2 regions of the Cognaticolwellia beringensis genome follow, and region 2 is predicted to be linked to the other one. Evidence: predicted binding sites of a transcription regulator. Region 2 holds the regulator's gene; the other holds the start of a gene.
The links. The regulator LexA, encoded in region 2, represses DNA repair genes until DNA is damaged. The targets are predictions, from matches to a motif close to TACTGTATNNNNATACAGTA.

Region 1 (15,740 bases), 1.5 Mb from region 2:
TTTTCATATTCAAATAATCAAATGCCTTTTTCAAGCACATCTGTTGCTGGTAATGCTCAAGGATTTTTTATTGAATTATGGCAGATATGGGCAAAAGAGAATGACCAAGATATCGAATTCATTCTTAGTGATTCAAATGAGTCTACTCAGACTGATAAAAGTCTTGCAGATATTTATATAACTAACGTGACTAGTGAGAAAAATAGCCCTGAAAGTGTTTTAGGACCGGTTATATATAGTATTGATTATGGTTTATTTCTTTCTAACAATATGAATAAGATGCTTCATATATCTGAAATTGATAATAAAAATATTGGTGTTGTATCCTCACCCAGCCTTGTTAAAGATATTCAAAATAAAGCCAATAGTGCATCTATTATTAATTTTGATAATTATGAGGCAATGTTTGCAGCTGCAGAGCGGGGTGAACTTGATGTTATTGCAGGTCAAAGTGACATCGTTGAAAATTACTTAATTAAATATAAATTGCAGTCTATTTACTCAAAATTTAATGGTTACGTTTTCAAACGTGATATTCATGCTGTTTTAAGTAGAGTTAACCCGAAATTGAGCCAATTAATAGCAGAAGGCTTTGGAGAAAGTATATTAGATGACTTAGCCACGTTAGAGAAAAAGTGGCATTTAGATAAGTCATCGGCCTTTTTTAAGCGCCAATTAGCTGTATTGGCATTAACAGAGCCAGAAGCACAGTGGGTAAAAGATAATAATGTTGTTAAATTTGGCATAACCAAAAATTGGATCCCTGTTGAGTTTATTGATAAGTATGGTGAAGTTAAGGGCATTAATCCTGATATATTTCAGCTGATGAGTAGCCGACTTAATATAAAAGTTGACTATGTTGTTTATGAAAGTTTCAACGAGCTTTATCAAGCATTATTAGCCGGTGATATTGATGTTATTGGCAGTGTTGTAGCAACACCAGAACGTAAAAAAGAAGTGTTATTTACTGACTCATATTGGAGTATGCCTTGGGTTATTTTGCACCCACGTGAATTAGGTAAACAATTAAACTTAGCCGACTTTAGTGGTAAAACCTTAGCAATTGCTAAAGGTTACTATTTAATTTCTATTATTAGGAAAAACTTTCCACTGATTGACTTAAGATTAGTAGACGATAATGAAGAGGGATTATTAGCGATTCAAAAAGGTATAGTCGATGGCTATATTGATAGCTTATCATCAGGTACTGAGTTACTTAAAAGGGAAAGTTTGGTTAGTTTGTCAATGTCAGTACTTGAAGAAGTGGATGAAGATGGTAACCATTTAGCGGTCAATAAATCGTTACCCATGTTAGTAAATATCCTTAATAAGGCGGTTTTAAGTATTTCAGATCTTGATAGTCAGGAAATATATGAAAAGTGGTTCGATATTAATATAGAAACCGGCTTAGATAAAAATGTTGTGTTACGTGTAGCGTTGCAAGTGGGGGCACTGATAACCATCATCATCATCATTATTATGGTTTGGAACCGCCGTTTATACTTAGAGATTAAAAACCGTAAAAAATTAGAAAAAAAAATGCAATATATGGCCACTCATGATGACCTTACTGGCCTGGCTAATCGTGTTTTATTGAAAGACCGGCTCAACAGTGCTATTTCTTTTCACCAACGACAAAAGCTTTTACTAGCGGTGCTATTTATAGACCTTGATGGATTTAAAGATATTAATGACACCTATGGTCATGATGTTGGTGACGAGCTTTTAATTGAAGTGGCAACTCGCTTAACAGGTTGTGTGCGAGAGTCTGACACGGTTGTGCGGTTTGGCGGTGATGAATTTGTGCTGTTACTCACTGGTTTACATTATCAAGATGAGGCTGCATATGTTGCTGATAAAGTCTTAAAGCTGATTCAACAGCCGATAAAATTACCTGAAGTAACTGCGACTATCGGTTGCAGCATTGGTATTGCAATGTTTCCCGACGATGGTGATTCAGATAACGAGCTATTAAAAATAGCAGATTCATTAATGTATGACGTTAAAGCCGCCGGAAAAAACCATTATGCCTTTAATCGCAAAGACGACTCTGCGGTCTAATTCATAACATAACTATACTATTCAAAGAATGTCGGGTGACTTTACCTAGCTTTGCTTTATAATGTCGGCAATTTTTTATCATAATAAGTTATAGCGTTAAGACTTCCATTGAGGAGCATCTATGACTTATATAGCTTATTCGAATTTTCAGGGTAAATACATGCGTAGTCTTTATTGTGGTGAGGTTAATGAATCTCATGTGGGTCAGGAAGTCACACTTTGTGGTTGGGTTAATCGTCGTCGTGACTTAGGTGCGGTAATTTTCTTAGATTTACGAGATCGTGAAGGCATCGTACAAGTCGTTTATGATCCAGACTTTCCAGATGTGCTCGAAAAAGCCAATACTTTGCGCAATGAGTTTTGTGTGCAAGTAAAAGGCAAGGTACGCGCTCGTCCAGATGGTCAAGTGAATAAAGATATGGCCACGGGTGCGATAGAAGTTTTAGGCTTAGAGCTTACTATTTTAAATAAGTCTGCCCCTTTACCTTTAGATTCAAATCAAAAGAACTCTGAAGAGCTACGATTAAAATATCGTTACTTAGATTTACGTCGCCCAGAAATGACAGAGCGTATGCGTTTTCGCGCAAAAGTTACTTCAGCGGTGCGTTCATCACTTGAATCACAAGGCTTTTTGGATATTGAAACGCCAATATTAACAGCGGCTACCCCTGAGGGCGCTCGTGATTACTTAGTGCCAAGTCGCACGCACAAAGGACAATTTTTTGCTTTACCGCAGTCACCACAATTATTTAAGCAATTGCTGATGATGTCAGGTATGGAACGTTACTATCAAATTGTTAAGTGTTTCCGTGATGAAGACTTACGTGCTGACCGTCAACCAGAATTTACTCAAATTGATATTGAAACCTCATTTATGAGTTCAGATCAAGTGATGGAAGTTACTGAAACCATGATCCGTGGCTTATTCCAAGAACTGCTTAACGTAGACTTAGGTGAGTTTCCACGTATGGCATATTCAGAGGCGATGACTCGCTTTGGCTCTGATAAACCTGATTTACGTAATCCACTTGAAATTGTTGATGTTGCTGACATCTTAAAAGATGTTGAGTTTAAAGTATTCTCTGGTCCTGCTAACGACGAAAATGGTCGTGTTGCGGTCATTTGTGTACCAGGCGGCGCAGCTAAATTTTCTCGTAAAGGTATTGACGAATTAACTAAATTTGTCGGTATTTATGGCGCGAAGGGCATGCCATGGTTAAAAGTGAATGATCGTGATGCTGGCATTGAAGGTTTGCAATCACCAATCTTAAAATTCTTAACTGAAGAAGCGGTTAATGCCTTATTAGAACGCACTAATGCTAAAACCGGCGATATCATTTTCTTTGGTTCTGACACTTATAATGTAGTGACCGAGTCATTAGGTGCACTGCGCCTTAAAATTGGTGAAGACCTTGAGTTATTGCAAGGTGAATGGAAACCATTGTGGGTTGTTGATTTCCCAATGTTTGAAGAAGCAGATGGACACATGCATGCTATTCATCATCCGTTTACCGCACCGACTAACTTAACAGCGGCTGAATTAGAAGCTAACCCAGTAGGTGCCTTATCTGATGCTTACGACATGGTGCTTAATGGCTGTGAATTAGGTGGTGGCTCTGTCCGTATTCATAACCAAGATATGCAAGCAGCCGTGTTTCGTATTTTGGGTATTAGTGATGAAGAAGCACAAGAGAAATTTGGTTTCTTACTCGAAGCATTACAATACGGCGCTCCACCACATGCAGGTTTAGCGTTTGGTTTAGACCGTTTAGTGATGTTGATGACAGGTGCAAGTTCAATTCGTGATGTTATGGCATTCCCGAAAACAACGACCGCTGCTTGTCCATTAACTAATGCACCTGGCCATGCAAACCCTGTCCAGTTAAAAGAATTAGGCATTGCTTGTTTAGAAAAAGAAACTGATACTGACGAAAAAGCAGAATAACTTTCGTTTCAGAATTTTAATATTGATTTAACACTTAATATTAAAAAATTAAAGCGCACGAATGAATGCTACTTAGGCTTTATTCGTGCGTTTTTTTTCAATCGCACTTAAATGATTATTAAAGGTACTTTTTAGTGAGTATTATTTTAGGCATAGATCCTGGATCACGTTTAACTGGCTACGGTGTTATTAAACAGCAGGGACGAAATTTCATCTATTTAGGTAGCGGCTGCATTAAAGCAATGGCTGCAGGTGAAGATTTAGGCATGCGCTTGCAAACCATTTTTGCTGGCGTAAGTGAGATTATCTTACAGTTTCAGCCGGATATGTTTGCTATTGAACAAGTTTTTATGGCGAAAAATCCTGACTCTGCGTTAAAGCTAGGGCAAGCCCGAGGCGCAGCAATTGTTGCAGCCACAAACAACGGTTTAACGATAGCAGAATACTCCGCCAGACAAATCAAGCAATCAGTTGTTGGCACCGGCGCGGCAGATAAAACTCAAGTACAGCATATGGTAAAAACTATTTTGAAATTGCCAGGTACACCCCAAGCAGACGCGGCAGATGCATTGGCCGTAGCACTTTGTCATGCGCACAGTCATGATTCGATCAGTAAATTGTCAGGTCAAGCCAGTAAAACAGTGCGAGGGCGACTACGTTAGCATGGCATTACGTTTACCTTGTTGAAAATTTCACCTTGATTCAAATAATTCATTGCTTAAACTTTACTGTATAAATATCTAGTGGTATGGTGACGTCATATATTGTATCAAGTAGAAAGGTTAAGCGGTGATTGGACGTTTACGTGGCATATTAATAGAAAAAATGGCCCCCGAAATTTTAATCGAATGTCATGGTGTTGGCTATGAAGTAACCATGCCAATGACCAGTATTTACGCACTCGGCGAAGTTAATCAAGAAGCAACTTTATATACCCATTTTGTTGTTCGTGAAGATGCACAGCTACTCTATGGTTTCGCTAATAAAGTTGAGCGAAGACTGTTTCGCTTACTGATCAAAGTTAATGGTGTTGGACCAAAATTAGGCTTAGCTATTTTATCCGGCATGTCTGCCGATCAATTTGTCAGTTGTGTTATCCATGACGACTTAACCACGATTGTTAAAATCCCGGGTGTCGGCAAGAAAACAGCAGAACGTTTGTTGATTGAAATGCGTGATAGATTAAAAGATTGGCAAACTGACAGCAGTGATGCCCTTGTTCGTATGATGCCTACAGATGTTAATCAAGCCAATGCTTTTGTTAGTGATAACCGCGGTGATGCTATTAACGCTTTAGTGTCTTTAGGGTATAGTCAACAACAAGCAGATAAAGCGGTGAAGTCAGTGTTTGAAGCTGATAAGAGTAGCGAAGACTTGATCCGCAATGCTTTAAAAGCGATGTTATAGATTAAGCTAAACTAATTTAAGTCATATGACGGTAATTTATTGGTAAATAGTACCGTTTAGCGCGTAAAGCCGTAATTTCCCAAAGAGTAATACATGATAGAAGCAGATCGATTAATTGAACCAATAGCTAGCCGTGAAGATGAAACGGTTGACCGAGCTATTCGGCCAAAAATGCTGTCAGATTATACTGGGCAGGAACATGTAAAGTCTCAAATGAATATTTTCATTGCTGCAGCATTGAAAAGACAAGAGCCACTAGATCATTTATTAATATTTGGCCCTCCAGGTCTAGGTAAAACGACGTTAGCCAACATTGTGGCTAACGAAATGGGCGTCAGTATTCGTACGACTTCAGGACCTGTATTGGAAAAAGCTGGCGACTTAGCGGCATTATTGACGAATCTTGAAGAAAATGACGTCTTGTTTATTGATGAAATTCACCGCTTAAGCCCGGTTGTGGAAGAAATTCTCTACCCTGCAATGGAAGATTATCAGCTAGATATTATGATAGGCGAGGGACCTGCGGCACGCTCTATAAAACTTGATTTACCCGCATTTACCTTAATTGGCGCGACCACTCGAGCTGGATCGCTCACATCACCACTTCGCGACCGTTTTGGCATAGTTCAACGGCTAGAATTTTATAACACGCAAGAGTTAACTGAAATTGTTATGCGTTCAGCACATTTTTTGAATTTAGAAATTGCTCAAGCGGGGGCATTTGAAGTCGCAAGGCGTTCTCGTGGCACTCCACGTATTGCAAATCGTTTGTTACGACGAGTAAGAGATTACGCTGACGTGAAAACTGACGGTATAGTCAGTAAAGCAACGGCTGCTAGTGCTTTAGATATGCTAGAAGTCGATAATGAAGGTTTCGATTTAATGGATCGTAAATTACTGGAAGCGATAATTAATAAATTCGGCGGTGGTCCCGTTGGTCTAGATAATGTTGCCGCTGCCATTGGTGAAGAACGCGAAACGATTGAAGATGTGATAGAGCCTTTTTTAATACAGCAAGGCTTTCTTCAGCGTACACCGCGTGGACGAATAGCCACTAGTCGAGCTTACCTACATTTTGGCCTAGACTTCCCAAGCTAACGATTTAGTTTATTTTTACAAAGGCACCTTCGGGTGCTTTTTACGTTTAATAGAGCGTCATTATTAGGCTAAACACGTTGTTTTATGTTTCTGACAAAAGCTATCTGCATCTTATACCAAGCCATTGTAAATATATTTTGATATTTTAGGCAAAAAAAAGCCCACATAAAAATATGTGGGCCAACTTAGAATGTAAGTTGTAAGAAGGAAATGGGGTTCCTATAAAATATCAGAGAGAAAGGCAACAACACCTATTCAAAACATTTATGGGCTACATGAATATTTGTCAGCGAAACAAAATTCATACGCTAGTCCAGAAAACAACGTTATTCTAGTCCGATGAGCCAATCAAATCAAACGAAAATATTTTATCTTAATCATTAGAAAAACTAATGCGAAAATTTTTGGCATAACCCCATGGTTAGGCGCTTAATGGTATCGCTGATATAGTCTTATGAGTGAAAGTATTCTAATAGATGAAAGTTAATTCAATTTAATGCTGAAATAGTGAGAAAGAATGTGTCTTAGCCCTTGTCGGGTGTGAGCTTTATCTATTAAGATATGCACTTGAATTTTATATTTAGTTAAATTGAATAAATTAAATGTCATTAAACAATTTCCAACACAAGGTTCGCGTTTATTATGAAGATACCGATGCCGGTGGTATCGTCTATTATGCTAACTATTTAAAGTTTTTTGAACGCGCCCGTACAGAATGGCTTCGGGAACTTGGTATTAATCAATCAATATTTTTAGAACAAAACATCGGCTTCGTGGTCACAAAGGTTGCGATGGAAAACAAGGCATCTGCAAAACTCGATGATTTGTTAACAATAACCAGCTCAATAAGCCGATTAAAGTCTGCTAGTTTGGTATTTTCACAGCAGATTGTGAATCAAAACCAGTTAACATTATGTACGGCTGAAATTAAAGTCGCTTGTGTTAATTTATCTATCGCAAAACCTTGTAGTATCCCCAACAGCATATTAGGAGCATTAAAACGTGTCAGCTGAGATTTCATTTTTTGACTTATTTTTAGACGCCAGTTTATTAGTTCAACTGGTCATGTTGACGTTATTAGGTTTTTCAATTGCCTGTTGGACCATGATATTCCAACGCCGTAAAGTGTTGATGGCGGCAAGGGTACAATTACAAAACTTTGAAGATAAGTTTTGGAGTGGTGCTGATTTAAGTAAGCTCTACAGCGAAGTTTCTGCAAAAGAGCATATAGACGGTATTGAAAATCTTTTTGTTTCAGGATTTCGTGAATTTGCCCGCTTACGTAAATCTCATGCTTACGCACCGCAAGTCATTGTTGACGGAACACATCGGGCAATGCGCGTTGCACTGTCACGAGAAGTCGATAGTTTAGAAACCCATTTACCCTTTATGGCTACTGTCGGTTCAATAAGTCCATATATTGGTTTGTTCGGCACGGTTTGGGGGATCATGAATTCATTTATCGCCTTAGGTGCAGTTGAGCAAGCAACACTTGCTATGGTTGCGCCAGGTATTGCCGAGGCTTTAATCGCAACAGCCATGGGCTTGTTTGCTGCTATTCCTGCGGTAATGGCATTTAACCGTTTTAGTCACAATGTTGAAAAACTCGAAAATAGTTACGGTAACTTTATGGAAGAGTTTTCAAGTATTTTACAAAGACAAACAGCGACAGAACAACACGGCTAAGGTAGATATTAACTATGTATAATCGAGTTAGACGCCGCAAGGTTGCTGAGATAAATGTCGTGCCCTATATTGACGTAATGTTAGTGTTGCTGATTATTTTTATGGTAACAGCCCCCCTAATAACACAAGGCGTTAAAGTAGACTTGCCGCAAGCTGATTCTGAACCGCTAAGCAAAGATATGAAACCCCCTTTAGTTGCGTCAGTAGATGCAAAGGGCAATTATTATTTAGCGGTGGGTATCAGTAAAAATGAACCTATGTCGGCACAAGAAGTTGCTGCCTTGGTCAAAGAGCATTTAAAATCTGCACCCGACACGCCTGTCGTTGTTAATGGCGATGGCGCTGTCTCATATGATGCCGTTATTCAATTAATGGTGTTATTACAAAAAGTGGCAGGTGTGCCATCGGTTGGTTTAATGACTGATAGCCCGGAGAGTAAGTAGTGTCACCGAAGTTATCGTCGCCACTAGCGTTAAGTTTTGCTATCCACATTGTGCTGGCTGTGGTGTTGTTATGGGGCGACTTTTCTACGCCACCAAAACCAACACCAAGTGCAGTTCCAATGGAGCCTATTCAAGCGGTAGTTATTGAAAAAAGTAAAGTGGATGCGCAACTTAATAAAATCAAAAAGCAGAAGGCTGATGAAGCCCAAAAGCTTAAAGATATTGAAAATAGTATTGCCGCGGCTAAAGAGAAAAGGCTAAACGAAGAAAAACGCGTTAAAGATCTTGAAATTAAACGTAAAAAGCAGGAAAAAGAAAAAAAAGCTGCTGACATTGCGGCTAAAAAAGCTAAAGCTAAAGCAAATGCAGCAGAGAAACTACGTAAACAAAAAGAACTTGAAAGTAAGCAAGCAGATGAAGCGGCAGCTAAAGCTAAACGTATAAAAGAAGAGCAGGCAGCTAAAAAAGCGGAAGATTTACGCAAAGAGAAACTGGCAGAGCGCAAACGTCAAGCAGAAGAAGATCGAGAACGTGCAGCTCAGCAAAAGTTATTAGAGCAGCAAATGGCTGAAGAAATGGCAACTCGTCAACAAGCTCGACGCCAACAAATGATGACTGAAATTGGACGATTCACCGCATTAATCACACAAACTATAAAACGTAATTTGATCACTGATCGTAGTACGATGGAAGGTAAATCTTGTAAATTAACGATAAGTCTAGCACCATCAGGGTTTGTAACTAATGTTGTTACAGGTCAAGGTGACAGAAGGGTTTGTGAAGCCGCTAAAACAGCGGTATATAAGGCTGGTACTTTACCTGTTTCTAAAGACCCTGAAATATTTCGGGAAATGAGAACAATAAGTTTAACCGTAGCACCTGACAAATTTAATTAAGTTTTGTATAAATTAGGAAAACAATCAACTCTATGAAAAACGTAACTTTATTTTTACTATTCTTTGTATCAATGTTTTCAAAACAAGCGTTGGCAACTTTAGAAATTGTTATCACCGAAGGTGTTGATAGCGCACGTCCAATTGCTGTAGTGCCTTTCAAATGGGCAGGCACTGGCGTAATGCCAGAGCGTTTATCTCAAGTGATCAGTGATGACTTACTTCGTAGTGGTAAATTTAGCCCAATTAATCAATCACGTTATCCCCAAACACCTTACGACGCTAGCGAGATAGATTACACCGCATGGGCAAGTGAGGGCGTTGAAGCAGTTGTTATTGGTGAAGTTAGTGAAACGTCGATTGGGCGTTATCAAATCAAATATCAGCTCGTTGACGTTATTCGTGGCCAAGTTACCGGCGGTGAAACACAAATGTTAAGTAATGGAGAGTTAGTTCGCAGCTCTGATCATATTCTTGATGAAAGTACTGTTGAAGTAGGGGCTGACCAATTTCGCCGTTACGCCCACCGTATCAGTGATGCTGTTTATGAAAAGCTCACGGGTACACGCGGCGCGTTTTTAACAAAAATCGCTTATGTTATTGTTCGTGATCAAGGTGAATACCCTTATCAATTAGTTGTTGCTGACTATGATGGATTTAACGAACATGTTTTATTAAGCTCAAGAGAGCCCTTAATGTCACCAGCTTGGCACCCAAGTGGTAATCAATTAGCTTATGTAACATTTGAGAATAGACAAGCACAAATTCATGTTATTGATATTTATTCTGGTCAACGTAACTTAATCAGCTCTTTTGATGGCATAAATAGTGCGCCTAAATGGTCACCTAATGGTAAGCAATTAGCTATGGTGCTGTCTAAAGATGGTAACCCTGAGCTTTATGTGATGAATATCGCAACAAAAAAATTACGACGAGTAACTCGTCATCGCGCAATTGATACTGAACCAAGTTGGACGCCGGATGGTAATTCATTGATATTTAGTTCAGAACGAGGTGGAAAAGCGCAGTTATATCGCGTAAGTTTAGTTGATGGTAAAGTTAGAAGATTAACATTTGATGGTGAAATGAACCTTGGTGGCTCATTAACACCTGATGGCCGTCAATTAGTGATGGTAAATCGTACACGTGGCAAGTATCATTTAGCAAAGCAAGATTTTGATTCAGGGATTTTCCAAGTGTTAACTTCAACACGCTTAGATGAATCCCCAAGTATTTCACCTAACGGTGGAATGATTATTTATAGTACTTTACATAATAATCGTCAGGTACTAAGTTTAGTTTCCGTAGATGGAAGGTTTAAGGCAAGATTGCCAGCACTCAATGGCGAAGTGAAGTCACCTTCATGGTCACCATTTTTATAATAATTATTAGTAACTTACTTTATATATAATAAGGACACATAAAATGCGCTTTAATAAAACAGTAAAGGCCTTAGCGGTTGTTTTACCAATCATGGCTCTATCGGCCTGTAGTTCGTCTGATTCAGCTAGTGAAGACGCTAGTGCGATGCAAAAAAACCAAGCTGCGATGGCAGAGCAACAAGCTCGTGAAGATGCAGAACGTGTAAAAGTAGAAGCCATGCAACGTGCTGACGCAATTGAAGCTAAAAAACGTCAAGAAATTGAAAAGCTACGTTCAGAGCATATCGTTTATTTTGATTTTGATAAATCATCTGTAAGTGGTGACTTTGCTGCTATTCTTGATGCGCACGCGAAGTTTCTTAACGAAAACTCAAATGTGAATGTGTTAATTGAAGGTCATGCTGATGAACGTGGTACACCTGAATATAACATTGCACTTGGCGAGCGTCGTGCAAAAGCTATCGAAACGTTTTTAGAAAATATGGGCGTTTCAGCTTCACAACTTAGCACGGTGAGCTACGGTGAAGAAAAACCAATGATTAAAGATCGTAGCGAAGGTGCATTTGCTAAAAACCGTCGTGCAGTTTTGGTCTACTAATCAGGTAATTTAATGAAACCCAATAGTATTCTATTCGGGATGTCGTTTGCTGTTGCTGCCAATTTGGCAGTGGCAGCAGAACCCGCTCCTGTTATCGAAGTTACCGCAGGCACGCCTTCAAATGGTGCCCAATCAAGCTTAAGTGAACAGCTTGTTAGTCTTGAACGTAAACTTGATGCTCGTAACCGTGCGCAAGTAAACGTGCAACGACAACTTGACGAGTTGCAAAATGAAGTAAATGAACTTCGTGGTATCACTGAATTACACACTTATCAATTAAGCCAAGTGCTTGACCGTCAACGCGAGTTGTATCAAGAGCTTGATCGCAGAGTATCAGAGGCGTTAAAACCAGCGAATCAGACATCCGCGACCATCATTGATCCAAGAGATAGCGCAGGTAAGGTAAATTACAGTAATAATTTAACTGAAAATGAAGCCTATGATCGTGCTGTGAATATGGTACTTAAAGATAAGCGTTACGATCAAGCTATTCCAGAGTTTGAGGCGTTCAATAAAAGATACCCTAATTCGAGTTATTCAGCGAATGCTCATTATTGGTTAGGTCAGTTATTATTTAATAAAGGTGAATTAGCTAAAGCACGTCAAGAATTTGATGTTGTGGTGAATAATTACCCTGATTCTAGTAAACGTAGTGATGCAATGTTAAAGCTTGCTATGGTAGAACAAAAAGAAAATAATCAAAATAAAGCTATTGCTGTCTATAAGAAACTTATCGCTGAGTATCCTAATTCAAGTGCGGCTAAATTAGCGCAACCAAGATTAAATAGTATAAAACCATAATTACTGCTGATAACTTGTTCGCATTGCCGACTTTTTGTTCGAACAAACAATAAAGTTTAAAAAAGCGAAAGATTGTTGTTGCACTTAAAAATATTATGAGTATTATATGCCCCGCGTTGACCGAGTAGGGCAACGCAAAACAAATACCGGTCGTTAGCTCAGTTGGTAGAGCAGTTGGCTTTTAACCAATTTGTCGAAGGTTCAAATCCTTCACGACCGACCACTTTTACCAAAGAGTGTTTGGGTATTTGTTTTTGAAGTATATATCGGTCGTTAGCTCAGTTGGTAGAGCAGTTGGCTTTTAACCAATTTGTCGAAGGTTCAAATCCTTCACGACCGACCACTTCTTCTTAGCCTTTTTATGTTAAGAGTCAGTGGCATTGAAATAGCGTCTTGCAATTTCATTCTAAAATATTAAAAGTAGTTTATCGGTCGTTAGCTCAGTTGGTAGAGCAGTTGGCTTTTAACCAATTTGTCGAAGGTTCAAATCCTTCACGACCGACCACTTTTAATTATCATCAAATCCCATCGTTAGATACTTTTCAATGTTATTTAATTAACTTGATAAGATATATTCTTCTTTTATTTATATTTTACATCCCAAATACTCATTCACACATATTCTTAGTACACTTTTATTCTTCTATACCTTATAATTCTCACGTTTTTTAAGGCACTCATTGAGAATATATATGACCCAAGCAAATTTAGCCGTTGATTTTGACTTTCAATTTCCGAAAAAGCCTGATCCATTAAGTGATGTAGAGCGTGAAGAATATAAAGCACGCATCAAAATATTATTGAAAGAAAAAAATGCTGTGCTTGTGGCACATTATTATACTGATCCTGAAATTCAAGCATTGGCCGAAGAAACGGGTGGTTGTGTTGCCGACTCACTAGAAATGGCTAGATTTGGTAATAACCATCCAGCTGACACGTTAATTGTAGCGGGTGTTCGCTTCATGGGAGAGACAGCAAAAGTTCTTACCCCAGAGAAAATTGTGGTTATGCCAACATTAGAAGCTACATGCTCACTCGACTTAGGCTGTCCAATCGAAGAGTTTAATGCTTTTTGTGATCAACACCCAGACAGAACCGTCGTTGTATATGCTAATACGTCTACCGCTGTCAAAGCGCGTGCTGATTGGATAGTAACATCATCTTGTGCTTTAGAAATTGTAGAGCATCTTGATAGCTTGGGTGAAAAGATTATCTGGGGTCCTGATCGTCACTTAGGTGCATACATTGAAAAGCAAACCGGTGCCGACATGTTAATGTGGCAAGGCGCTTGTATTGTTCATGATGAGTTTAAAACTAAAGCGCTAATGGATATGAAAACACTTCATCCAGACGCGGCTGTGCTTGTTCATCCTGAATCACCAGCAGAAATAATTGACCTTGCTGACTCTGTAGGTTCAACAAGCCAATTAATTAAAGCGGCTCAAGCACTACCTAACAAAAAATTCATTGTGGCAACAGATCGCGGTATTTTTTATAAAATGCAGCAACTATGTCCTGACAAAGAGTTCTTTGAAGCACCAACGGCAGGTGAGGGAGCAACTTGTAAAAGTTGTGCACACTGTCCTTGGATGGCAATGAATGGTTTAAAAGAAATTGAAGAAGCGTTATTAAACCCACAAGGTCGAGAGGTTTTTGTTGATATGAAACTGCGCACAGGCGCACTTAAATCACTTGATCGCATGCTTAACTTTAATTTGGAAATGAATCAAAATAAGTAAATTTTAAATAAGCTGCTTGTTAAATAAGCAACCACTTTAACTTTATTTGAATTAGGTTGCGTTATGAAGATTATTTTCCTAACATAGCGCAGCTCAGTACATGGAGCTCAGTACATGGAGCTCAGTACATAGTAAGAATATACGGTGAGGTGTCCGAGTGGCCGCCAAAGTTGTAATGACACGCCTCGCGTGCTCATCGGCTTAAAACCAAAGCGTGTAGAAAGCACGTTAACAATTCAAAATTTTAATGGTGAGGTGTCCGAGTGGCCGCCAAAGTTGTAATGACACGCCCCGCGTGCTCATCGGCTTAAAACCAAAGCGTGTAGAAAGCACGTTAACAATTCAAAATTTTAATGGTGAGGTGTCCGAGTGGCCGCCAAAGTTGTAATGACACGCCCCGCGTGCTCATCGGCTTAAAACCAAAGCGTGTAGAAAGCACGTTAACAATTCAAAATTTTAATGGTGAGGTGTCCGAGTGGCCGCCAAAGTTGTAATGACACGCCCCGCGTGCTCATCGGCTTAAAACCAAAGCGTGTAGAAAGCACGTTAACAATTCAAAATTTTAATGGTGAGGTGTCCGAGTGGCCGAAGGAGCACGCCTGGAAAGTGTGTAAGGCGCAAGCCTTCGAGGGTTCGAATCCCTCCCTCACCGCCATAGAAGATGCAATTCGTATATTGCCAAGCAAAGCCGCTAGTTATCTAGCGGCTTTTTTTGTGGCTAAAATTTACATTTAACTGACCAAGAGATCATTTGTATCACTTATAAGTGTTTAATGATTATTACTATGGTCTTATATAGTAATGTACTTATTGCAATGTACTAGCCAATAACGAAGCGTTTATCATTATCTAAGCGTTTTAATGAAGTAAATGCCAATTACAATAAATATAAGCAAGATTAAATGGCGTCTAAACTCTTTTATTAAGGAAAAGTGCTCAACTACTTAAGTTAATTTAATAGTGTGGGAGCAATATACAGGTAAAGTTCAGCTATTTGCTTTAGTGAAACTCCTTATTGTTACGCCTTTTATTGTGATTTTATGCACTTCCTGATGCATATTTGCTCACGTTGTTTAATTAAAAAGCAAACAAACATCTTTTCGCAATTTAATTGCATTTAGGTGTTGACGTGAAGCGAGAAATCTCTAAAATGCGCTCCAGTTCCAAGGGGTAACCCCAACGAGCTGTTTTAATAAGTTATCTAGCACGGTTTAGGCTGAATGAGTTAACTTAACGTTTTAAAGTAGGGTTTTGAATCTTCTGAAAAGAAAGTTTAAAAAAACGAAATAAAATGTTGACATTAAAACTGAGTTGCGTAGAATGCGCATCTCGCTTCAGGCAAGGCCTGCAGCAACGAAGCAAAGCGAATGAGATTTTGTTTCGGTTAGTTTTTTACTTCGAGTATAAACTAACGTTCTTTAACAATTAGTTATCATGCAATTTGTGTGGACACTCACATTAACGTTGATTTTACATAGTTATCCTCGGATAACAAAAAAAACAGCTTAATATGATGTCACACAAAAAATAAGTATCATTTAGACTTTCGAGTTTAAATAATACGTTTTATGTAGTTTTTATCTTCTTTAGTCGGATAGATAGAAACACGACAGAATTCATTGAGCAGATGTCTTTTCTTAGTTAACTTCGGTTCGTTAAGGTAAGCATCACAAACGATTTTTAATTG
Region 2 (15,740 bases):
GTATAAAACTATAAACCCTGTTACCGCTAAGCTAATAGCAAAAATCGTAGCATTGCGTGCGGTAAGCCTGCCATTAGGTAGTGGTCGATTATAAGTTCGCCCCATTTCCTTATCTATACGTTCATCAACAATGTGATTAATCGCTGCTGCTGCCGATGACAAAAAGCCAATACCTATCATCGAAGGCACTAACACTTGCCAAGGTATAACGCCTGGTACAGATAAACACATGCCGACTAAAGCGGTTAATACCAGCAATGCGACAACTCGAGGTTTGGTTATTTCATAATAGTCTCGCCAAATTGGCGTACTAGGTGCGCTATGACTCGCTTCTACTGTGTTGCTCTGACTCATAATATGCCCCTAAATTTTCCGTTTTAAACTATATGTCATGGTAATTAATGACATCATTAGCATGGCGGCCACCACGTTGTGACTCACCGCTACACTCAGTGGTAGTGAGAACCAAATATTACTAATACCTAAACCAACTTGTACACTAAGAATAAAACCTAAGCTCAATGCTGCGTTCTTAAAAAATGGTGACTGTGCCTTACGATAAATGCTAATAACCAACCATAATAAATATAGCGTAGTTACTATAGCACCTAAGCGATGCATTACATGAATTGTCACACGTGATGCGTGATCAAGGTGACCAAATTCATAACTATCTTTCTCTGGAGGGATCAAATCAAAAGCATGTTCAAAATTAATCTGATCTACCCACCCTGCCTGGCAAATGGGCAGTTCGGTACAAGTAAGCGCAGCATAGTTGGATGATGTCCAACCGCCTAAGCCTATTTGCCCGGCCAAAATAAAAATACCTAATACGGCGAATTTAGCATATTTTTTCAGGGCAAGGTCGCCACCGGGCACTCGATAATCACTTAAGCGTAAATACAGTAATAGCAGTAAACACAAGGTGGTAAAACCGCCAAGCAAATGCCCCATGACCACCACAGGCATTAACTTCATGGTGACCGTCCACATGCCAAGCGCCGCTTGAAAGGTAACGACTATCAAAATAAAAACCGGTAAGCCTACGGGTCCGCCCTGCGCACGACGTTTTAATGACATTAAGGCTATAATTAAGATCAATATCCCTAATGAGCCAGCGAAGTAGCGATGGATCATTTCATTCCACGCTTTATGTGGTTCTACTGGGCGTTCAGGAAAGGCTTGCTCGGCAGCAATAATTTGCTCACTTGTTTGCGGTACATCAATTAAGCCATAGCAACCTGGCCAGTCTGGACAGCCTAAACCAGCATGCGTTAATCGTGTATAAGCACCTAAACTCACCACAACTATGGCTAATAAAATGCTAACAAAAACAAGCTTTCTAATATCGGATGAGCTTTGTGATTTCATTTAGCCAATCCTTGAATATTTCAACAGCTTTTTAAAATCGGCCAATATAGACTTGCCAAATTGAGACAGTTTTTCAGTGTTTTCTGGCGGCACATGACTGAGAATTACATTTCCTAAAGGGTCAACAATCAACACTTGAGACTGCGATATCACTGTTTTTGCTAAAGTAGGCATGGGTTGAATATGCCACTTTTTAATTTGAATTTTATCGGTTTGCTCTGCGCGTAAATCTTGTTGAGTTAACGCGACAAGCTTAACTCGAGGCATTTCCTTACCTAAGGCAATATAGGTATTATTAACACTCATTAAGGTTTTTTCACATTGTTGTTCACAATTTTCTGGCAAGGTATATAACATCAGCCATTGATGGTCATAGTCATCAACACTTAGCCCAAGTTTAGCTAAGGTTAATTCATTCTCGATAAGTTGCCCTTGGTTGGTCACACCATAATTGAACCATTGCTGATTCAATGCCAATTTAGCAAGCACAATGGGTACGATAAATACCGCTAGGAGAATTAGCATACTGCGGCGCGATTTATTTAACTCTGAAGAACTCATACAACTCAGCCTTTTATTCTTATTATTCGGTTTCGGTATTTTTCTAATCTATTTATTTCAGATTATTGCTACTTATTTCTGACACTTCATTTTTGCTCATTTTTATCGCTGCCCAAATCATTAAACTTATCCAAGCTAATGCCAAACTAAACCATTGAAAGGCATACGCCCGATGTTTTTCTGGTGGCATTACGATGGGCTGCCAATTTTTTTTATATCCAATAGTCTCTTTTTTATCTAAGTAAACCACAAAGGGCAACAGTTTCTTGCCAATTAATTGTGAAAACTTATCTAATTCTATTTGTTGCACTCTTAATGGCCACGAAGGATTAGTCAAATTTTGTGCCTGTAATTGAATACCCACTTCCACTTCGCGTACATGGCCCGTAATAGTATGCTGGCCACTAACAGGTGTTATTTCAGGTAATATATTTCGATCAATTGAACCCTGTACCCAACCCAAATTTACGAGTATGACATCATCGTTACTGTCAATCATTTGATATACACGATAGCCCAAGCGGCCTTTGTCTGGTTGATTATCGAGAAGAAAGACTTTATCAGCAACAAACTGACCATTTAACTGAATGGGTAAATCGTTAATACCATCTTGTAAATCCTTCAGTGCTAACACTTGTGATAAAGATAGGGCATCGCGCTGACTTAATTCACTGATACGAAGTTGACGTTGCTCTTTTTCAAGTGCACGGTCAATTTGCCAAAATCCAAGCTTGATTAATGTTGAAAATACTAGCATGGTAAATATAACCATTGGCCAATTAAGTTGTTTTAACTTGTGCTGAAGTGATACCGAATTCATAGACTACCGCATGTTCACTAACTAAAAACAGACTATAAAAGAGAGAATGTCGTGTTAATTAAAATTATTGTTGTCGGCTTATTAGCCTTTATGATTTATAACCTGTTTCGGGCGTTATTCATTATGAATAAAAATGACCCGGATAAACCACCTATGTCTAAATTTATCGGTCGTCGAGTAATAACATCTGTCGTTATAATCTTATTACTTGTTATCGGTATATTCACTGGGGTGATCACACCTAATCCACGTCCGTTTTAAATAATCAAAAGGTACGATATTTATAATACCGTACCTTAAATAACTGACTTAATTCTGTTTATAGCAATATCGTTAGATAATATAAACAAAAACAAACAGTATTACCCACACGACATCAACAAAATGCCAATACCAACTTGCGGCTTGGAATGCAAAGTGGTTTTTCGGTGTGAAATGCCCTTTAAATACTCGAATCAGCATAACCAGCAGCATAATTGTCCCTAAGGTCACATGCATACCGTGAAAGCCGGTCAGTAGATAAAAGGTATTGCCGTAAATGCCACTGTCTAAATACAGTTTCATTTCATCAGCATAACCATGTGCATACTCTAGGCCTTGGCAAAACAAAAACACTACACCTAAAACGACCGTTAATCCCAACCAAAACTTCAATAATCCACGTTTTTCTTGCTCTAATGATACATGAGCAAAATGTGCGGTAATTGAGGAAGTTAACAGTAATATGGTATTAATTAACGGCAAACCATACCAACCCATAGCGGTTGTTTCAGTGCCACCTGGTGTTTTAATCAATGGCCAAGTTGCGGTAAAGTCAGGCCATAAAATTGCGGCTGTTGCCGCATTGTTACCTGCGCCGTCAAGCCAGGGTACCGAAAAAGTACGGGCGTAAAGTAAAGCGCCGAAGAAAGCGGCGAAAAACATCACTTCTGAAAAAATAAACCAGCTCATCCCTTGGCGAAATGAATTATCCATTTGTCGGCTATATTTTCCGGCCATTGACTCGGTAATAACATTATTAAACCAGCCAAAAACCATATAAATAATCAGTGCGATACCCGCCAGTAAAACCCAGCCGCCACCGACACTTTCAGGATTATTTAAATTTGCTACATAATTGCCAGCACCAACAGCAATTAAAAACAGCGCAACCGCACCCACTATTGGCCATTTGCTTTGTGCTGGTACGTAATAACTTTCGTATTCTTTTGTCGTCATTGTTGTTCCCCTCATTTAAGTGCCAAGCACTTAAGAATCAACTGAGCTTGTAATATCGTACAAGGTGTAAGATAGGGTTATGGTAGAGACATCATCGGGTAGGTCTAAATCAACATAGAACTGTAATCCCATTTCAACATCTTCACTGGCTTTTAGCGGTTGGTTATTAAAACAAAAGCATTCTATCTTTTGAAAATATACCGCTGCCCGCCCTGGTGATACTGACGGCACAGCTTGCCCGACAATATCGCTTACAGACTCATTTTTGGCGTAAAATTTAACGGTTTTTCGCTCGCCTGGATGTACTTTTATTTCATTAATCATTGGTTCAAACCGCCAAGGAATACCTTTGGCTGTTCTAGTCAAAAATTGCACGGTAATAGTACGATCGGTATCTATAGTTACATCTTTATAACTTGCTGCAACGTTAGATGTTTTTCCGTTTAACCCAGTGATATCGCAAAACACGTCATATAACGGCACCATCGCAAAACCAAAGCCAAACATTCCGAAAACAATCAACATCAGTTTTTTTACTGTTTTTTTCACTGAAGCATCATGCGTTTTAGATTGCGCTTGCTTTGATAAATTATTTTGCGATTCACCGTTAGTCATTTTGCTTCCAATTAATCAATTTTTGGTGGTGTTTCGAATGTATGGTATGGCGCAGGGCTAGGCACTGTCCATTCCAAACCTTCAGCTCCATCCCATGGTTTCGCTGGCGCTTTCTCGCCGCCCTTAATACACTTGATAACCAATACCAAGAAGATTAACTGCGAAATACCAAAGGCAAAACCACCAATACTCACCCACTTATTAAAGTCCGCAAACTGCAAAGCATAATCAGGAATACGACGAGGCATACCCGCCAAACCTAAAAAGTGCATAGGGAAAAACAATAAGTTTACTGAGATAAGTGAACACCAAAAATGCCACTTACTTAAGGTATCGTTGTACATGTAACCCGTCCATTTCGGTAACCAGTAGTAAGCGCCTGCAAAAATAGAAAATAGCGCGCCAGTAACCAATACATAATGGAAATGAGCAACAACAAAGTAAGTATCATGATATTGAAAATCAACCGGAGTCATCGCTAGCATCAAACCAGAGAAACCACCAATAGTGAACAAAATCACGAAAGCTATAGAGAACAGCATAGGAGTTTCAAAACTAATTGAACCACGCCACATAGTGGCTGCCCAGTTAAAGACTTTCACCCCTGTAGGCACCGCAATTAACATGGTGCAATACATAAAGAATAATTCGCCAAATAGCGGCATACCCGTGGTGAACATGTGATGTGCCCAAACGATGAACGACAAGAAGGCAATTGATGCTGTTGCGTAAACCATTGAACTATAACCAAAGAGCTTTTTACGAGAGAAAGCTGGAATGGTAGTAGACACAATACCAAATGCTGGCAAGATCATGATGTAAACTTCAGGATGACCAAAGAACCAGAAAATATGCTGGAACATTACAGGGTCACCACCACCGGCGGCATCAAAGAAACTAGTGCCAAAATAAGTATCGGTTAACACCATAGTGACGGTACCTGCGAGCACCGGCATTACCGCTATTAACAAGTAAGCCGTGATGAAAAATGTCCATACAAACAATGGCATTTTCATGTAAGTCATACCTGGAGCACGCATATTCATAATGGTTACAACGATGTTTATTGCGCCCATAATGGAGGAAATCCCCATAATATGTACCGCAAAAACGAAGAACGCTGTGCTGCCGTTACTGTAAGTGGTTGATAATGGTGCGTAGAAGGTCCAACCAAAGTTTGGCGCGCCACTTTCTAAAAAGAAAGTCGACAATAAAATAGCAAAAGCAAAGGGTAATATCCAAAAGCTCCAGTTATTCAATCGTGGTAATGCCATGTCTGGCGCACCTACCATCATAGGTAGCATCCAGTTAGCCAAGCCGGTAAAGGCCGGCATGATCGCACCAAATACCATAATAAGACCATGAACTGTGGTCATTTGGTTAAAGAAGTCAGGCTCAACTATCTGTAATCCGGGCTGAAATAACTCAGCACGAATAACCAGCGCCATAACACCGCCAGTTAAAAACATGATAAATGAGAACCATAAGTACATCGAACCGATATCTTTATGGTTAGTGGTATATAACCAGCGTTTCAGGCCGGTCATTTTATGATTATGGTGCTCACCGTCATGTGAATCATGTTCGGATTGATCATTAATTACATCTGTAGTCATTTTAACGCCTCCCTACTTCGCGCTAGCAGCAACATCTGCTGGCTGGACTAAATCACCGGTGTTGTTACCCCAAGCGTTACGCTCGTAAGTGACAACCGCAGCAATTTGCGTTTTAGTTAATTGGCTAGCAAAAGCCGCCATCGCTGGATTTTTCTTGCTGCCGTTAAGCACCATATCTAAATGCACAGCTACATCACCTGTGGCAATAGCACTGCCTTTAAGGCCAGGAAATACTGGTGCCATACCTTCGCCACTCGCTTGATGACAAGCAGCACAAGCAGTCATGTAGACTTCTTCACCCATCGTCATTAATTCATCTTGGCTATAAACCTTCGATAAATCTTCCGCAGGGACAATGTCAGCAATGACTTCTGTTACTTGTTCTTTTACATCTTCAACAGCTTGCTTAACAGTTTCAGTAACACTTGCCCCGGCACTACCTGACGCAGCTTGAACATCGGCAGCTTGAACAGCGTCACCGGTATTATTACCCCAAGCATTACGTTCATAAGTAACTACTGCTGCAATTTCTTTTAAGCTCAGTTGCTTGCCATAACCTTGCATGCCAGTGCCAGCTTTGCCATTAAAGACAATATCTATATGCTCGCTAGCAGGACCTGTTGTCGCAACAGCACTACCTTTAAGCGCGGGAAATGCTGGTGGTAAGCCTTGGCCACTAACTTGGTGACACGCGGCACAGTATGCGGTGTAAGTTGTTTCACCTAGTTGCATTAATTCTTCTAAAGGTACTGAAGCATTCAACGATGCTGCTTCTGCAGCTTTCGCATTAGCCTTCAATGCTTTCTGCTCATCAAGCCAAATGGCATAATCAGCTTCAGACTTCACTTCAACCACTATCGGCATAAAACCGTGATCTTTACCACATAGCTCAGCACATTGGCCACGATAAACGCCGGGGTCATCTACCTTAGTCCAAGCTTCGTTAATAAAACCAGGGTTAGCATCTTGTTTTACCGCAAATGCCGGAACCCACCAAGCGTGGATAACATCATCAGAGGTAATAACAAAACGCACTTTTTTATTGGTTGGAATAACTAAAGGACGATCAACTTCAAGCAGATAGTTTTCACCTTTCTCGGCTGAAGTACCATCTTGGTTTTCGTATTGGTCACGTGGCGTAGAAAGTACCGAATAAAACTCGAGGTCTTGATCAAAATATTTATAATGCCATTTCCACTGAGAGCCCGTTACTTGAATAGTTATATCTGCATCATCGTTATTTTCCATATCAATGAGCGTGGTAGTGGCAGGAACAGCCATAGCGATTAGAATGACGACAGGAATAGCCGTCCAGAGAATTTCTACTTTTGTGCTTTCATGGAAGGTTGCTGGTTTAAAGCCTTTTGATTTACGGTGAAACACCATAGACCAAAACATAGCACCAAATACCACAACACCAATAGCTGTACAGATATAGAGAACCAACATATGTAAATCGTATACGTCTCTACTAACTTCCGTAACACCTTTGGTTAAGTTCAGCGACATATCTGCCCATACCGAACTCGACAACAAGCCCCCTAGCAACAGCAAACCTAGGTTACGTCTTTTCACTCGACATCTCCTTCACCCTTTTTAAGGCCAAACAACACGGTTTAATCACCATTACACAATGAAAACCGGCTATTTCGCGCATACATTTATTATTATTTAAGTGACGTATTATTCGACAACTGTCAATTACGCCCTATTGTTATGTTTGTACGTTTTCTAGACTAGAATTACTTAAAACTTGATCGGGGTCAATTTAAAATTTCAAAAGCATGAAAAATAAAAGCTAATAAATACAATAGAGTAATAACCCTAAACTGGACGACAAGTGCATTTTTAAAAGGATTACTTCAATGTTTATTTTTTGTTCGAGGGGTGTTTTTTGCGCTGAATAATAAATATTCGATCATGAAATTAGCTGTATAAAAAACAGGCTACAAGCGTTATTTATTGGCGATTAATAGAATTGTTCTGACCAAAAATACTTTAGGTGCTAGAAAAGCTGTTAAATGGAAGAAAAGCGCAAATTTAAGCAATAAGTTTAAAAAACATCAATTAAATCTGCGGGTTTAGCGCAGTAAAAATAGTAAAATATTTAAATATGTATGTAATTACATCCAATCTGCCGCGCGAATAACACCGACAGCTAGGCCTTCGATGTTAAATTGTTGGGACGTTAAATCGACTTTAATTGGTGAAAAGTCTTCATTCTCAGCAAGTAAGTGAACCACATTACCTTCACGTTTAAAACGCTTAACCGTAACATCGTCTTCAACACGAGCAACAATGACTTGGCCATTTTGTACGTCTGTGGTTTGATGCACTGCCAGCAAATCGCCATCTAAAATGCCAATGTCTTTCATGCTTTCGCCATTAACGCGCAATAAATAATCGGCCGGTGGATGAAATAAACTTCCATCAATTTTATAGTGCTGCTCAACATGTTCTTGTGCCAAAATTGGCTCACCTGCTGCGACTCGACCAATAAGCGGCAAACCATCTTCTTCAATAAATTCTTCCGCAAGACGAATGCCACGAGAAGTACCAGGTAACATCTCAATATAGCCTTTCTTAGCTAGCGCTTTTAAATGTTCTTCTGCTGCATTGGCCGATTTAAACCCAAAATTAGTCGCAATTTCGGCACGAGTTGGCGGCATACCAGTATCCGAAATTTTTTCTCTGATCAGATCAAATATCTGCTGTTGTCTAGGTGTTAAAGGGCGCATTTTTATTCCTTAAGCGACTGAAGAGTAAGCCTGTATTTTTAAACAGTATTACTGTTATTGTATACAGGCTTTTTGGAAACGCAAGAAATTATTGCTGAGGGATTGAGCAGTTTTGTTAATTATAATGAAAATTTTTCTGTATATTTTTTTAGAATGCTTCGAGGCGTATTAAAAATAAGCACTCTCCCCCCTTGATTAAGTCAAACATTTGCAGTTTCTAAAACGCTAGAATTATGTAATATTAAAAGCTTAACTTAAGCTCTCGGAGCAAAGATGAAGTCAAAAGTAATCAACTTTAAAGATAAATTTAGCCAATTTACTGAGCATTGGTCGCCTCGTGTTATCGCTGAAATGAATGATTATCAATTTAAATTAGTGAAAGTAGCAGGTGAATTTGTCTGGCATGACCACCCAGAAACAGATGAGGTTTTTATTGTCATTGAAGGTGTTCTTAATATCGAATTTCGAGATGGACCTGTCACCTTAGAACCTGGCGAAATGTTTGTGATCCCTAAAGGTGTTGAACATAAACCCGTCGCTAATGCTGAATGTAAAATTATGATTGTGGAGCCAAAAGGAGTAGTGAATACGGGTGATGCGAACAGTGATCTCACCGCTCAAAATGATCTATGGATATAAATTCAACTGGCTTGTAAAACAAATAAAATCATCATAAACACTAAACAAACGTTAAACTCACTACTTCATTAAAAAGTTTTAAAAATCATCTCATGCAATAACCGTCCCGGTACACTTGCTGCAAAAAAAGCAGAAACAATAGTGCCAATGTAAGCACCCACCATACAACGAGCATGTAATCGCTTATTGTGTTTTCGTATTGCCATAATACCAACAGACACACTAACAATAACCACAATAGCGAATAAATGCAGCCAAGTAAGACTGCCTGTCGGCATAATGAAAAATGCGCTAAATGATGCAATCAGCATTAGACAAGCCCATATTTTGCCATTTAATCGATGAAACCGAGTGCCTTTTGCTAGTAATAAATTGAATAAACCAAGAAAAATAGCAGGGATAACGACAAGAAGATGTATTTGAATCGGAATAACTGTATCCATATTCGCCTTATATATTATTCGGGTCTATATCAGGCTAGGTAAAGTTTACCCATATGTCTAGTCAGACAAAGCTAGCAAAAAAACAGACAAGATATTCTTCCCGCAAGTTATAGGTCAAGGCACTGTTTTTTCATAAGTATATTTCTGCTGTGTTGTTACCTCGTTGTATTTAATAGAACACAGTGGCTGAATTTCATCTTTTAAGATAAAATAATTTAACTATTAAATCCCTAACAACCATAGATTTTAACTATGATAAAAATTCGCGATTTAGAATACCTAACGGCCATTGCCCAATATAAACATTTCGGCCATGCTGCTGATGCCTGTTTTGTTAGTCAACCAACCTTGAGCGGGCAAATTCAGAAGTTAGAGCAGCGACTTAAATTAACATTAATTGAGCGACAACCTCGCAATGTGATGTTAACACCAGCAGGTGAAAAGCTAGTTCAACAAGCCCAACAAGTGTTGAACGCAGCCAATAATTTTGAAGAAGCAGCTAAAGCTCTACTTGACCCACTGTCGGGTGATTTACATATCGGCTTAATTCCCACGTTAGCGCCATATATACTGCCGCACATTATGCCAACGCTGAACAGCAATCTAACGAAAATAAACTTTTATTTACATGAAAATAGAACGCAAGATTTACTGCAACAGTTGGAAACAGGCAAACTCGATATTTTAATTCTGCCTTGGCTACCCGAAATGGCACGCTTTGAACGATATGACTTATTCACTGAGCCTTTGGTGATGGCAACGTCGCCATCACACGCACTTGCCAACAGATCGACCGTAACTTTTGATGATCTGCATAATCAAAAAATCCTTACCTTAGAAGACGGGCATTGTTTAAGAGATCAAGCCATGGGTTATTGTTTTAGCGCAGGTGCTGAAGAAGATCATAGCTTTCGAGCCACTAGTCTTGAAACTTTACGCTATATGGTGGCAAGCAATATCGGTATTACACTGATGCCACAATTAGCAACGATTAACTATGCGCCGCAAAAGCATATTCACTATATTCCTTTTGAAAGCCCACAACCAATGCGTGAAATAGCATTACTATGCCGCACAGGATATGCTCGAATGGAAAGTGTTAACGCCGTAGTTAATGAAATTCGACAATCAGTAAAAGGTTTATTCGATTAGCGCTGAATGAAATGAAGAAATTGAATCAATGTGAGTCTATCGATGAAAAAAACGCTATTGTTGTGCACAATAGCGTTTTATAGCACAAGATATTATTGCAAATTTTAGGCGGCAACTTTACTGATACTTTCACGTTCTTCAAGTGGATTCGGTGTTCTAATTAAATAATCAAATGCACCTAACGCTGCTGCTGCACCGCCACCCATGGCGATAATTATTTGCTTAAAAGGCGTGTTTGTTACATCTCCAGCGGCATAAACACCGGCAATATTGGTTTCACCTTTTTGATTAATAATAACCTCGCCTCGTTCAGTTAAATCAACGGTTCCTTGCAAGAATTGTGAATTCGGCAATAAGCCTATTTGTACAAATATACCCGCAAGTTCGATACTTTCTTGCTCATTGGTTGCACGGTTAAGGTAATTAAGCCCAGTTACATGCTTACCATTACCTAAAACCTCTGTGGTTTGTGCATTCACAATAATGTCGATATTAGGTAATGAGCGAGCTTTATTTTGCAATACCGCATCGGCTCGTAATACAGAATCAAACTCCAACACAGTAACATGTTCAACAATGCCGGCTAAATCAATCGCCGCTTCAATACCTGAATTACCACCACCAATCACGGCAACTGATTTTCCTTTAAATAAAGGTCCATCACAATGTGGGCAATAAGCCACACCCTTACCACGATATTCTTGTTCACCAGTTACGTTCATTTCGCGCCATCTTGCCCCTGTGGCGATTATGGTTGAGCGTGTTTGCAGGGTGGCACCATTTTCTAATTCAACGGTAATTAAGCCACCTTCAACAGCACTTTTTATAATATTTCTCACCCGTTGATTATTCATAATATCAACATCGTAGTCATTTACATGCGCTTCTAAACTAGCGACTAACTTAGGGCCTTCAGTCGCACTGACGGAGATAAAATTTTCAATCGCCATAGTGTCTTGTAGCTGACCACCAAATTTGTCGGCAACTATCCCTGTACGAATACCTTTACGAGCACTATATATGGCTGACGCAGCGCCAGCTGGGCCACCACCGATAACTAATAAGTCAAAAGCTTCTTTGTTGTTTATGGCTTTAGCTTGTCTCGCACCTGCATTGGTATCTACTTTATTTAAAATCTCGGTTACTGTCATTCTGCCTTGAGCAAAGGATTTACCATTAAGATAAACGGCAGGTACCGATAAAATATCGCGTTTGTATACTTCTTCTTGAAATAGCGCACCATCCACCATCACATGTGTAATTTGTGGATTAATCGCCGCCATCATATTCAAGGCTTGCACTACGTCAGGACAATTCTGGCAACTTAATGAAATGTAGGTTTCAAAACTATAGTCTCCTTCAAGTGCGGCCACTTGTTCGATTACGGCTTTATCAAGCTTAATCGGGTGTCCGCCACTGTGCAGTAAGGCTAATACTAGTGAGGTAAATTCATGCCCCATAGGCACGCCCGCAAAACGCATTTCGCCACCAGTTTTAACTGATTTTACTAACATTGATGGTACACGCTCATTAGTTGCATCAGCTTTAACAATAGTCACTAATGCAGACATTTCTGCGATTTCTACCACCAAGGCATTTAATTCTTTAGATTTTACGTCGTCACCTAAAAATACTGACAATTCAACAGCCGATGTTAAATTTTGCAAATAGGTTGTTAGTTGTTGCTTTAAGTTTATATCTAACATGGTTTATCCCTTCGAGAGTACTGATGAATTTGATTCAAGGTTTGTATAATTTTGATTTTTGTCTTTAAAGCATGCCGCGATATTTATATTAATATCGCGGCAATTTTGTCTTAACTTAGATTTTGCCAACTAAGTCTAATGACGGTGTTAATGTTTCTGCACCTGGCTGCCATGCTGCAGGGCAAACTTCGCCGTCATGCTCTGCTACATATTGTGCCGCTTGAATTTTACGCACTAATTCTTTTGCTGAACGGCCTATACCAAGGTCATGTATTTCAGCAATTTTAATTTCGCCTTCAGGGTTAACAACAAACGTACCACGCAGTGCTAAGCCATCGTCTTCGATCATGACACCAAAGTTACGGGTAATTTTACCTGTTGGGTCACCAATCATTGGATATTGAATTTTGCCGATAGTGTCTGAACTGCCGTGCCATGCTTTATGAGTAAAGTGTGTATCAGTTGATACGGAGTAAACTTCAACGCCCATTTCTTGTAACTGTGCGTAATGGTCCGCCATATCGCCTAACTCTGTCGGACATACAAATGTAAAGTCAGCAGGATAGAAGAAGAATACCGCCCATTTGCCAGCAACATCTGCTTCTGATACTTCGACGAATTCGCCTTTACTAAATGCTGTTGCGTTAAATGGTTGAATAGTTGAATTGATAATTGATTTGTACATGTGTATCTCCACTGGTTTAAAAATATGAGTGCTTGTTAAGTTGAGAGAATGATACGTTGATATTTTAGATAGGAACAATCGTTTGAATTTATCATGTCAATAGGTAAAACCTATAGTGATAATAAGAACGATTGCTTTGATGACTGATAGCACTCTATTCTCTGGATTGTTAATGCATAAATATTTGTTATTCGTAGCAGTGAGAAGCAGGTTTTTATGAAAAGACTTTATGGCGATTAGAACCCATTGATTAAAAATTAAAGCAAAAAAAAACGCCCCTCAAATGAGGAGCGTATAACAATATAAAAACACTAATATAAAACAATAATAAAAACAAAACCGAGGGGAGAATCTCTTGCTAAGTAAGAGTACCTTGTTCGTGTTTAGTTCAATTTTATTTAAAATAAAATTAAGCGGTAACATTTTGTCGTTGTAATTCGGTATTTATAAGACAACTTTCTGCTAAAAATCATAGGTGAAACTAAACTCTGCTATTCACTTTAGCCAAAATTACCCTAGTGAATATTTTGTCACTTTTTATTAGACAAAAAAAACGCCCCTCAAATGAGGAGCGTATAACAATATAAACACTAATATAAAACAACAATAAAAAACAACAATAAAAACAAAACCGAGGGGAGAATCTCTTGCTAAGTAAGAGCGTGTTATTCGAGGTAAGTTCAATTTTATTTAAAATAAAATTAAGTGGTAACATTTTGTCGTTGTAATTCGGTATTTATAAGACAACTTTCTGCTAAAAATCATAGATGAGAATCTAAACTCTGCTATTCACTTTAGCCAAAATTATCCTAGTGAATATTTTGTCACTTTTTATTAGACAAAAAAACGCCCCTCAAATGAGGAGCGTATAACAATATAAACACTAATATAAAACAATAATAAAAACAAAACCGAGGGGAGAATCTCTTGCTAAGTAAGAGCATGTTATTCGAGGTTAGTTCAATTTTATTTTAAAATTAACTAAATTAATAGCAACTGTTATCACAGAGGCTCAATTTTAATGGCCTACAAGCTAGAAATAGTGTTCTATAACTTTAAATATGTGCAAATTTATGTCTGTCAGCAAGTAAATTCAGTACTTTAGTGAGCTTTTTTGCGAGATAGCCCGATAATAGTTTGGGTTGTTGTTCTAGCAATACAAGCTCGGCTGATGTAATAGCAACATGACAATCTAGTAAACTATTTTTTGTACCTATTAACACATCATCAGCAAGCGATTCTAAATCAACACTACCTGCATGAGTGCTTACATTTTTAAGTTCAGAAATAGAGACAAGATAAAAATTAATCATTAAAATATTAGCTTCATTACTATACCAATTGGCTGTCATGGTATGAAAATTCAACTGAGCTTCTAGTTTATTACTCACTGAAGCAATATTTTTTATTTCAGCAACTAAAGCATCACTAACTTGAATAGCAATTGGCAGGGTTTCAGTCATAATATCCATGATGTTGCTCGCCTTTATGGTAACTAATTTACGGTTGATTTATGGGTTATCGATGAGTACTAACGCGGTAATGTCGATTCCTGGCAATGCTACAGTAACTATATCAATATCATATCTCACTTTGTAAATTATTCGTTAAGTGATTAAGCTGCTATTATTGGCCTCGTGTCGATATTATATAATAAAAAGAAAAGGTTCATAAGTCATTAAATTCAGCGCTAGATTACATATTTTCAATGCAGATAAACGCTACAGACTTGTGCCAACCAATGTTTATTTTGGAGAACCGTACCATTATTTCAAAAAATGCTAGCACTAGAATAAAAAGAAAAAAGCCTTTTAAGCTTTTTAACCTTAGCCATAAACTTCATAAATGGCTGATGTTATTTATTGGTGCACAATTTATTATTTGGTCTGTCACTGGTGCTTATATGGTGTTTTTTGATATTGACTATATTCATGGTGATAGCCTAGTAATAACCCATCAAAGTAAAATAAAACCAGAGAATTTGACCTTCGATTCACAACAGTTATTTCAACAATATCCACGTGCGCAAAACTTAAGTGTTGGCGTACTGATCGACCGAGAAGTATATCGATTTAAAATTGCTAAGCAGCAATTTATAGTCGATGCTCGTAGTGGAGAAGTGTTGTCGCCATTAAATAAAACTACGGCAATTGCCTTAGCAAAGCACCTTTATTCT

Region 1: the regulator LexA is predicted to act here: its motif matches at 4,733-4,752, upstream of ruvA (Holliday junction branch migration protein RuvA).

Annotation. Positions count from the first base shown of each region.
Region 1 is NZ_CP020465.1:3,236,425-3,252,164, forward strand. It holds gene B5D82_RS13655 (transporter substrate-binding domain-containing protein) at 1-2,061, shown strand, start outside; gene aspS (aspartate--tRNA ligase) at 2,222-4,006, shown strand; gene ruvC (crossover junction endodeoxyribonuclease RuvC) at 4,141-4,668, shown strand; gene ruvA (Holliday junction branch migration protein RuvA) at 4,796-5,413, shown strand; gene ruvB (Holliday junction branch migration DNA helicase RuvB) at 5,507-6,511, shown strand; gene ybgC (tol-pal system-associated acyl-CoA thioesterase) at 7,114-7,524, shown strand; gene tolQ (protein TolQ) at 7,514-8,197, shown strand; gene tolR (protein TolR) at 8,212-8,640, shown strand; gene tolA (cell envelope integrity protein TolA) at 8,640-9,536, shown strand; gene tolB (Tol-Pal system beta propeller repeat protein TolB) at 9,569-10,915, shown strand; gene pal (peptidoglycan-associated lipoprotein Pal) at 10,959-11,513, shown strand; gene ybgF (tol-pal system protein YbgF) at 11,526-12,314, shown strand; tRNA gene B5D82_RS13715 (tRNA-Lys) at 12,462-12,537, shown strand; tRNA gene B5D82_RS13720 (tRNA-Lys) at 12,582-12,657, shown strand; tRNA gene B5D82_RS13725 (tRNA-Lys) at 12,744-12,819, shown strand; gene nadA (quinolinate synthase NadA) at 13,007-14,053, shown strand; tRNA gene B5D82_RS13735 (tRNA-Ser) at 14,621-14,708, shown strand; rRNA gene B5D82_RS13740 (16S ribosomal RNA) at 15,735-15,740, shown strand, end outside.
Region 2 is NZ_CP020465.1:1,783,534-1,799,273, forward strand. It holds gene cyoE (heme o synthase) at 1-354, opposite strand, end outside; gene B5D82_RS19785 (COX15/CtaA family protein) at 364-1,347, opposite strand; gene B5D82_RS07575 (hypothetical protein) at 1,372-1,932, opposite strand; gene B5D82_RS07580 (SURF1 family protein) at 1,985-2,752, opposite strand; gene B5D82_RS07585 (DUF2909 domain-containing protein) at 2,804-3,013, shown strand; gene B5D82_RS07590 (cytochrome c oxidase subunit 3) at 3,086-3,970, opposite strand; gene B5D82_RS07595 (cytochrome c oxidase assembly protein) at 4,001-4,585, opposite strand; gene ctaD (cytochrome c oxidase subunit I) at 4,597-6,201, opposite strand; gene coxB (cytochrome c oxidase subunit II) at 6,214-7,776, opposite strand; gene lexA (transcriptional repressor LexA) at 8,325-8,939, opposite strand; gene B5D82_RS07615 (cupin domain-containing protein) at 9,213-9,578, shown strand; gene B5D82_RS07620 (DUF2306 domain-containing protein) at 9,647-10,021, opposite strand; gene oxyR (DNA-binding transcriptional regulator OxyR) at 10,274-11,173, shown strand; gene ahpF (alkyl hydroperoxide reductase subunit F) at 11,278-12,879, opposite strand; gene ahpC (alkyl hydroperoxide reductase subunit C) at 12,995-13,564, opposite strand; gene B5D82_RS07640 (hypothetical protein) at 14,620-15,036, opposite strand; gene B5D82_RS07645 (PepSY-associated TM helix domain-containing protein) at 15,273-15,740, shown strand, end outside.